DNA from 2 places in the Xanthomonas sp. NCPPB 901 genome. Region 1 is predicted to be linked to the other one. Evidence: predicted binding sites of a transcription regulator. Region 1 holds the regulator's gene; the other holds the start of a gene.

Region 1 (4,660 bases):
CAGATGATCGAGCGCGAGATGAACCGCCTCACCGACGAGCGCCTGCGCGGCTCGCCGGTCCGCGCCCAGGCGCTGGAGCTGATGGACGACTACGGCTTCGACAGCGGCATCATCCGCGACGTGGTCATGCAGATCCCCGCCGACCTGGAGCTGCACCGCGGCCGCGGACTGATGCTGGGCCTGCTGTCCAAGCGCCTGCCGATCGCCGCGCTGGACCCGCTCGAGGAAGGCGGCGTGATCGCCCTGATCGGCCCGACCGGCGCCGGCAAGACCACTACCATCGCCAAGCTGGCCTCGCGCTTCCTGGAGCGCCATGCCGCCCGCGACGTGGCCCTGGTCACCACCGACACCATCCGCGTCGGCGGCCGCGAACAGTTGCACAGCTACGGCCGCCAGCTCGGCATCGCCGTGCACGAGGCCGACAGCGACGCCGCGCTGCAGCTGCTGCTGGAGCGCCTGGCCGACTACAAGCTGGTCCTGATCGACACCGCCGGCATGGGCCAGCGCGACCGCGCCCTGGCCGCGCAGCTGCACTGGCTGCGCGCCTCGCGGGTGGTCCGGTCCTTGCTGGTCCTCCCCGCCAACGCCCATTTCTCCGACCTGGACGAGGTGGTGCGCCGGTTCGCTGGCGCCGACCCGCAGGGGGTCATCCTGACCAAGCTGGACGAGACCGGGCGGTTCGGCAGTGCCTTGTCGGTGGTCGTGGACCACCGCCTCCCCATCACCTGGGTGACCGATGGACAGCGTGTGCCGGACGACCTGCACCGCGCCAACGCCGCCAGCCTGGTATTGCGCCTTGAAGATTTGCGGCGCGCTGCCGATAAGCCCTGTACTCCGGAGCAGACCCATGCCGTCGCGTGACTACGTCAATCTGACCAATGCCTTTCCCCTGTCGGCGACGCGCAACGAACCGCTGGGTCCGGTGCGGACCATCGCCGTGACCGGCGGCAAGGGCGGCGTGGGCAAGACCAACATCTCGGTCAACCTGTCCATGGCGCTGGCCGACATGGGCAAGCGCACCCTGCTGCTGGACGCCGACCTCGGCCTGGCCAACGTCGACGTGCTGCTGGGGCTGACCCCCAAGTTCACCGTGGCCGACCTGGTCGCCGGGCGCTGCACCCTGGAAGAGGTGCTGATCGACCTGCCCAACGGGCTGATGGTGGTGCCCGCCGCCTCCGGCCGCCGCTACATGGCCGAGCTGCCGCCGGCCCAGCACGTGGGCCTGGTCAACGTGTTCTCCGAGCTGCAGCGCGAGCTGGACGTGATGATCGTCGACACCGCCGCCGGCATCACCGACAGCGTGCTGACCTTCTGCCAGGCCGCGCAGGACGCGGTGGTGGTGGTCTGCGACGAGCCGGCCTCGATCACCGACGCCTACGCCCTGATCAAGGTCCTCTCGCGCGAGCGCGGCGTGGACCGGGTGCAGATCGTCGCCAACATGGTCCGCGACCTCAACGAAGGCCGCCTGCTGTACGACAAGCTCAGCCGGGTCTGCGAGAAGTTCCTCGGCGACGTGTCGCTGAACTACCTGGGCTGCGTGCCGCAGGACGACTGGCTGCGCCTGTCGGTGCAGCGCCAGCAGCCGGTGGTCAAGGCCTACCCGTCCAGCCCGTCGGCGCAGGCGATCGCCGAGATCGCCCGGCGCACCGCGCGCTGGCAGGCGCCGACCGCCCCGCGCGGCAACGTCGAGTTCTTCGTCGAACGCATCATCCAGCGCGGGGTGGCCGCATGAACGCCGCCGCCCACTACCGCGCCGTCCAGCGCAACAGCGCCAACGACTACATCGCCCAGCACTCGGACCTGGTCCGGCGCATCGCCCACCACCTGGCGGCGCGGCTGCCGGCCAGCGTCGAGATCGACGACCTGATCCAGGCCGGCATGATCGGCCTGATCGAGGCCTCGCGCAGCTACGACGCCGAACAGGGCGCCTCGTTCGAGACCTACGCCTCGATCCGCATCCGCGGCGCCATGATCGACGAGATCCGCCGCGGCGACTGGGTGCCGCGCTCGGTGCACCGCCGCGCCCGCGACGCCGCCTCGGCGATCCGCAAGATCGAACAGAGCACCGGCCGCGCCGCCGCCGCCAACGAAGTGGCCGCGGCGATGGACATGCCGCTTCCCGAATACCTGCGTTTGATGGAAGATGCCGCCCGCGGCCAGGTGCTGAGCCTGGAGTCGCGCATCGAGGACCATGGCGAACTGGATACCATCGCCAAGGGCGGACCCAATCCGCAGCAGATGCTCGAGCGCAGCGAATTCGGCCGCGAGCTGGGCAAGGCCATCGCGCAGTTGCCCGAACGCGAGCAGTTGGTGCTGTCGCTGTACTACGAGCAGGAATTGAACCTCAAGGAAATCGGCGCGGTGCTCGGGGTCAGCGAGTCGCGCGTGTGTCAGATCCATGGCCAGGCCACGGTACGGTTGCGCGGACGCCTGAAGGCGTTCGAGGTCGCCGATGCCGGTCTGGAAGACGAAGAATAGGAACCCTTAGGAGTCAGTGGTGAACAAGAACATGCGGATTTTGATCGTGGACGATTTCTCGACGATGCGACGCATCGTCAAGAATCTGCTCGGCGATCTGGGCTTCACCAACACCGCCGAGGCCGAAGACGGCAACAGCGCCCTGGTCGCGCTGCGCTCGGCGCCGTTCGAGTTCGTGGTCACCGACTGGAACATGCCGGGCATGACCGGCATCGACCTGCTGCGCAACATCCGCGCCGACGACAAGCTCAAGCACCTGCCGGTGCTGATGGTCACCGCCGAGGCCAAGCGCGAGCAGATCATCGAGGCCGCCCAGTGCGGCGTGAACGGCTACATCATCAAGCCGTTCACCGCGCAGACGCTGCAGGAGAAGCTGGGCAAGATCTTCGAACGCCTGGGAGCGACCGCCTAAATGGAAGCTACCGCCGAACGCACCGCCCTGATCGAACGCCTGCAAGGCGCGCTCGACGCGCTGGAAAACGGCGACGAGGCCGGCTGGCGCAGGGAGATCGACACCCTCGCCGCCTGGCGCACACGGCCGATGATGCAGGGCCTGAGCCGGCTTGCGCGCGATCTGGGGCAGGCGCTCGGCGAACTGCCGGTGGTGCCCAGCGAGGCCGGCGAACTGGACGATGCCTGCTCGCGCCTGGACCACGTGGTGGAGATGACCGAACAGGCCAGCCACCGCACCCTGGACCTGGCCGAGGAATGCCGTGCGCTGGCCGACCAGCTGGCCGCCGGCGGCCTCAGCGGCGACCAGGGCGAGATCCTCGACAAGATCCGCCACAACCTCACCGAAATGGCCCTGGCGCAGAGCTTCCAGGACCTGACCGGGCAGATCATCCGCCGCGTCGCCGGCATCGTGCGCCGCGTGCACGAGGGCTTCGGCGCGCTGGGTCTGCCGCCGAAGGAAGAACGCAAGGCCGACGGCACCCTGGCCGGCCCGGTCCTGCCCGGCCTGGATCGCCACGGCGTGTCGCAGCACGACGCCGACGACCTGCTGTCCGGACTGGGACTCTAGAGCGTGCCCGGGCGATTGGACTAGGCCACGCCGCACTCGGGTGCGCGCACGGCGAGAAAGAACGAGGGAATTTATGTCAACAGACGACCGCATGATGACGCAGGATCGCACGCACCCAAGCGCGGCCCTTCGGGTTGCCGTGTCCGCTCCCCAGGCGGCCGCGCACGGCTTGAACAGGCGGTCGGCCTGTCGCGGCGCCGCGCGCAGCCACCTGGCAACCGGACACGCCAACGTGGCCGATTGCAACCGCGCGGGCAGGCTCTAGCCATGAGCGCCGTACCCGACGACATCGCTGCCGACTTCATCATCGAGGCCCAGGAGATCCTGGACCGGCTCGGCGAGCAGTTGGTGTCGCTGGAGCAGGCGCCCGAGGACAGCGGCCAGCTCAACGCCGTGTTCCGCGGCTTCCACACGCTCAAGGGCGGCGCCGGCTTCCTGGCGATCACCGCCATGGTCGAGCTGTGCCACGCCGCGGAGGAAACCCTGGGCATGGCCCGTGCCGGCCAGGCCACCCTGCAGGCGCAGCACTTCGACGCCGCCCAGCAGTCGCTGGACTACCTGCAGTCGATGCTCGACGCGTTCGGCAACGGCCAGGAGCCGCCGCGCGCGCCGGCGGAACTGATCGCGCAGTTCGACGCGCACGGCACCGCCGCGCCGGCCCCGGCCAAGAGCGCCGCGCCGGCGCCGGCAGCAGCCCCGGCCACCGCCGCCGCGGGCGATGCGGACCTGATCAGCGACGACGAATTCGAGGCGCTGCTGGACCAGTTGCACGGCGATGCGCCGCCGGCGGCCACGCCGCAGGCGCTGCAGCCTGCGCCACGCGCGCCCAGCGCCGCGCCCAAGGCCGCGGCCGCCCCGGCCAAGGCCGCCGAGCCCGAGCAGACCGTGCGCGTGGACACCAAGCGCCTGGACGCGATCGTCAACCTGATCGGCGAACTGGTGCTCTCGCGCAACCGCCTCAAGACCCTGCGCGTGCGCCTGCGCGACGAGGAACTCGACCGTGCGGTCAGCAGCCTGGACATCGCCACCGCGCGCCTGCAGTCGGCGGTCATGCGCACGCGCATGCAGCCGGTCGGCAAGGTGTTCTCGCGCTTCCCCAAGGTGGCGCGCGACGTCGCCCGCTCGCTCAACAAGGAAGTGGAACTGGAACTGGTCGGCGCC
Region 2 (4,660 bases), 1.9 Mb from region 1:
CGCGCGCAGCCTGCAGCACGATGCGGGTGCCGCTGCCGGCCTCGGAGAGCAGCAGCGGTTGCAGCATGGCCGCGGCCGCGAGCACGTCGTCGACGATGGCGCGGGGGGCGGTGAGGAACTGGTCCATGGCATCTCCTTGGCGGTGCGTGGCGGGACTGCGCCGCAGCGTAGCCGAGTGCGGGTGAGGCGGCGGCGCGCGGCCGCGGCGAACGGTCTCGGCGAGAATCGCGCCGACCTCGCCGACCTCGCCGACGGGCACCCACATGGCCCGTCCCGGCCTGTTCACCTTGCCCGGTGTGCTGGCGTCCGCCTTGGACGAGGCCGCGCGCCGGGTGCCGGCGCACGCGGTGCTGGTGGTCGGCGCGGCGTCGGCGATCGACGCGGGGCACGCGCCTCTTTTCCCGCCCCCCGTCCGAAGGGGGCATCACGTCGCGTCACGCCGACCGTGCAGCGCCCGCGCACGGCGATGGGGAAACACGCGGCGGCAAGCGTTTGTGCGGGCGGCAGCCCACCGCGCGGCGGAATCGGCGAGAATCGTCGCTCATCCCGAATGGAATCCCCGCATGGCCGGCGCCAGCCTGTTCACCCTGCTCGACGACATCGCCACCCTGCTCGACGACGTGTCGATCCTGACCAAGGTCGCGGCCAAGAAGACCGCCGGCGTGCTCGGCGACGACCTGGCGCTGAACGCGCAGCAGGTGACCGGGGTGAACGCCGACCGCGAACTGCCGGTGGTGTGGGCGGTGGCCAAGGGCTCGCTGCTCAACAAGGCGATCCTGGTACCGGCGGCGCTGGCGATCAGTGCCTGGCTGCCGTGGGCGATCACCCCGCTGATGATGATCGGCGGTGCCTTCCTGTGCTTCGAAGGGGTGGAGAAGCTGGCGCACCGTTTCCTGCATTCGCAGGAAGAGGACGCGCAGCGGCGCGCGCAGCAGGTGCAGGCGCTGGCCGACCAGCAGATGGACGTGGTGGCGCTGGAGAAGGACAAGGTCAAGGGTGCGATCCGCACCGACTTCATCCTCTCGGCGGAGATCATCGTGCTGTCGCTGGGCGTGGTCGCCGGCGTGCCGTTCGTGCAGCAGCTTGCGGTGCTGGTGGCGATCGCGCTGGCGATGACCGCCGGCGTCTACGGCCTGGTCGCCGGCATCGTCAAGCTCGACGACCTGGGCCTGTACTTGAGCCGCAAGGGCGCCGCCGCCGCTTCGATCGGCCGCGGCATCCTGTGGCTGGCGCCGTGGCTGATGCGCACCCTGTCGATCGCCGGCACCGCGGCGATGTTCCTGGTCGGCGGCGGCATCCTGGTGCACAGCATCGGCCCGCTGCACCACGCCATCGCCGGCCTCGCCCCGACCGGCGGCCTGGGCAGCCTGGTGCTGGCGGCGGGCAATGCGGTGGTGGGTATCGTGGCCGGGGCCCTGGTGCTGGGCGCCGTGTTGGCGTTCCAGAAGCTGCGCGGCAGTCGCGAATCGTAACGGCTGGACACCGGCGGGATGTTTTGCGGGGGCGCCGCCTTCCTGGATTTCTTGCTTTGATTGCTAGGAGCGGCTTCAGCCGCGATCGGGTATCCGGGACCGCCCGTCGCGGCTGAAGCCGCTCCTACGGCAGATCGCGATTTGCCGTCCATGTACGTGCGTACCTTCTTCGGAGGGATCGGAACTTTTCCCGGCAGATCGCTTGACAGCGGGTGTGCTCAGACACCATTCCCGATTCCCAGCTACTCCGCTGAAATCACCCGGTTCTTGCCCGCCTTCTTCGCCTCGTACAGGGCGAGGTCGGCGCGGCGGATCAGCGCGTCCTGCGCTTCGCCGGGCTGGCGCAGGGCCACGCCGGCGCTGAAGCTGACGAACACGCGCTGGTCCTCGTGTACCACTGCGCGCTGGGCCAGGGCGCGCTGCACCCGGGTCACCGCCGCGCTGGCCTCGAAGATCGTGCAGTCCGGCATCAGCAGCACGAATTCCTCGCCGCCGAAGCGGGCGATGGCATCGCTGGCGCGCAAGGTGGTGCGCGCCACCTCCACCAGGTGGCGCAGCGCGCTGTCGCCGCCGGGATGGCCGTAGGTGGCGTTGAGCTGGCGGAAATCGTCCAGGTCCAGCATCGCCACGCACAGCGGTTGCGCGCTGCGCTCGGTGCGCACCAGTTCGCGCGCGAACAGGTCGTCCAGGCCGCGGCGGTTGAGCGCGCCGGTCAGCTGGTCGACCCGGACCAGGCCGCTGACGTCCTGCAGTTCCTGTTCCAGGCGCAGGATGCGTTGTTCGGCCGCCTCCACCTCCTGGCGTGCGGTGATCAGGTGGTCGCGCGCGCGCAGCGCCTGCTCCTGCACGTGGCCGGTGTCCTGCAGCACTTCCTGCAGCAGGCGGTTGAGGTCGGCGATGCTGCGCGCGTCGCGGATGGTCTGCGAGTAGTCGGCGATGCGGTCGTGGAATTCGCCGGTGCTGACCGCCATGCCGTCCAGGTCCTCGACGAAGGTCAGCATCAGCTCCTTCATCGCCTGCTTGGATTCGGCGATGCCCTGCTTGAGCAGGCCTTGCTTGTAGATCACCTCGCGCAGGCTGCCGCGCGCCTCCTCGATCGAGTAGCGGTCCAGCGGCCCGGCGATCAGGTCGCGCACCACCGCGATCTGGCCCTGCAGCCAGCTGGTGTCGTCGAGCAGTTCGCCGACGTTCTCCAGCAGCAGGTCGAACAGGCTCAGCAACAGGGCCTGCTGCTCCTGGCCGTCGCTGGCGCGCAGCGCGATCTGGTGGCACAGCTCGCGGACCTGCTGCGCCACCGGGTCCAGCGGTTGCCCGGGACGCCACTGGCGCAGCGCCTCGCCGCTGGCCTCGGCCTCGTTGGCGAGTTCGGGCAGGGTGTGCAGCAGCGCCGCCAGCGCGCCGGCCACGGTCTGCCGCAGCAGGTCGCGCAGGCGCTCGCTGTCGCTGGGGCCGGCCAGCGGGTCTTCGACGTCGATGGTGCGGATGTACTTGTCGATCAGCTGGCGCAGCGCGCGGCCGTAGCTGGGCCAGTCGCCGCTGCTGGCCGCCGATTGCAGGCGCCGGCCCATGTCGCCCAGCTCGCCGTGCAGCGTGGCCATGCCGTCGGCGAAGGCGCCGAGCAGGTCCAGCGGCGCGTGCGCCTGCTGGAACAGGCGGATCAGCGCGGCGGTGGCGGCGGCCGGGTCGGTGGCGGCCAGCGCAGGCGTTGCCGCAGGGGCGTGCTTGTGCCCATGGCCGTGCCCATGCGCGCGCGCCGGCAGCGCCGCAGCCGGCGTCGGCGCCGGATCGCGCCGGCGCGGCGACAGCAGCTTGCGCAGTCCGCTGATCGGCGGCTCGTCGCGTTGGTCGGCCATGCCAGCCGGTTCCTCCCAGGTCAATGCGCCGCCGATGGTGGCGCTCAGGACCTGGATATCGGCGCTGGCGCCGCGCGCTTGAGCCGGCGGGCGGCGTGTCTGTGAAGCGCACTCCATTGCCGTCGCACCCTCACCCCCGGCCCCTCTTCCGGGGGGGAGAGGGGAGCACCGCGGGCAGGCGGCGGAATTCGACGGAGCGGCCGCCCGTTTCCTTCTCCCTCCGGGAGAAGGTGCCCCGAAGGGGCGGATGAGGGTCGGGGGCGCTATTGCGGCGTCTGGAAAGATGGCTTCCTGGCCGTCGCACCCTCACCCCCGGCCCCTCTCCCGGGAGGAGAGGGGAGCACCGAGAAAATCGGGCGTGTCCTGGCGCTGTGCACGACGCGCACGACGCTGGCACTCTGGCGGCAGGCCTGCCGCGGCGCCGGCCGTGCCGCGCCCCCCACCGCCACGGAGACTGAGCATGGCCGATCCCCGCGAACCGCTGCTGCATCCCGTGCCGATCCTGTCCTTGCGCCCGACGCAGATGACCGTGGGCATGCGCGAGGTGAAGGAGAAGCGCAAGCGCTGGCGCGCGCAGGCGTCCAGGCACAAGCAGGCCGAGTTGCTCGGCACGCACACGATTCCGGTGGTGCTGGGGCCGGACGGGCGCTACTACGTGGTCGACCACCACCACCTGGCGCGGGCGCTGCACGACGAAGGGGTGAAGGACATCCTGGTCACGGTGATCGCCGACCTCAGCGTCGTCGACAAGGACGCGCTGTGGCGCGTGCTGGATCATCGCCGCTGGGCCTATCCCTACGACGCCAAGGGCGAGCGCCGCGCCTTCAAGGACATGCCGACGTCGATCGCGGACATGAAGGACGATCCCTATCGCAGCCTCGCCGGCGAGGTCCGGCGCGCGGGTGGCTACGCCAAGGACACCACGCCGTTCAGCGAATTCCTGTGGGCCGACCTGTTCCGCCGCCGGCTGCGGCGCCGCGACATCAAGGAGGACTTTTCCCGCGCGGTGGAGATGGCGCTCGCGCTCGCCAAGAGCCGGGACGCGAGCTACCTGCCGGGCTGGTGCGGGCCGTCGTCCGACGATTGATCGGGCGTCGGGGCACGCGCCGGCTTGCCGCCCAGCGCCGTGTGCAGGGCGCGTTCGACGCGGCCGCCGAACAGCAGGATGACGAATGCGATGCCCAGGGACACCGCCACGATCTGCCACTGGCCGGCGCCGCACAGGATCCCGATGCAGGCGGTGAGCCAGACGCAGGCGGCGCTGGTCAGGCCGTGCACCCGCACATGCTTCCGGGTGTGATAGATAACGCCGGCGCCGAGGAAGCCGATGCCGGT

What was found. The regulator FliA, encoded in region 1, starts transcription of late flagellar genes. The targets are predictions, from matches to a motif close to TAAAGTTTNNCNNNCNNNGGCCGATAA.
Region 2: AC1PME_RS02860 (GGDEF domain-containing protein) is a predicted target of FliA. The motif match lies at 3,381-3,407, and genes of this name have one in related genera.

What each region holds. Positions count from the first base shown of each region.
Region 1 is NZ_CM161511.1:2,608,243-2,612,902, forward strand. It holds gene flhF (flagellar biosynthesis GTPase FlhF) at 1-861, shown strand, start outside; gene AC1PME_RS10935 (MinD/ParA family ATP-binding protein) at 848-1,732, shown strand; gene AC1PME_RS10940 (RNA polymerase sigma factor FliA) at 1,729-2,478, shown strand; gene cheY (chemotaxis response regulator CheY) at 2,498-2,890, shown strand; gene AC1PME_RS10950 (protein phosphatase CheZ) at 2,891-3,499, shown strand; gene AC1PME_RS10955 (chemotaxis protein CheA) at 3,767-4,660, shown strand, end outside.
Region 2 is NZ_CM161511.1:671,413-676,072, forward strand. It holds gene AC1PME_RS02850 (dihydroxyacetone kinase subunit DhaK) at 1-127, opposite strand, end outside; gene AC1PME_RS02855 (DUF808 domain-containing protein) at 564-1,472, shown strand; gene AC1PME_RS02860 (GGDEF domain-containing protein) at 1,715-3,325, opposite strand; gene AC1PME_RS02865 (ParB-like protein) at 3,786-4,412, shown strand; gene AC1PME_RS02870 (MgtC/SapB family protein) at 4,373-4,660, opposite strand, start outside.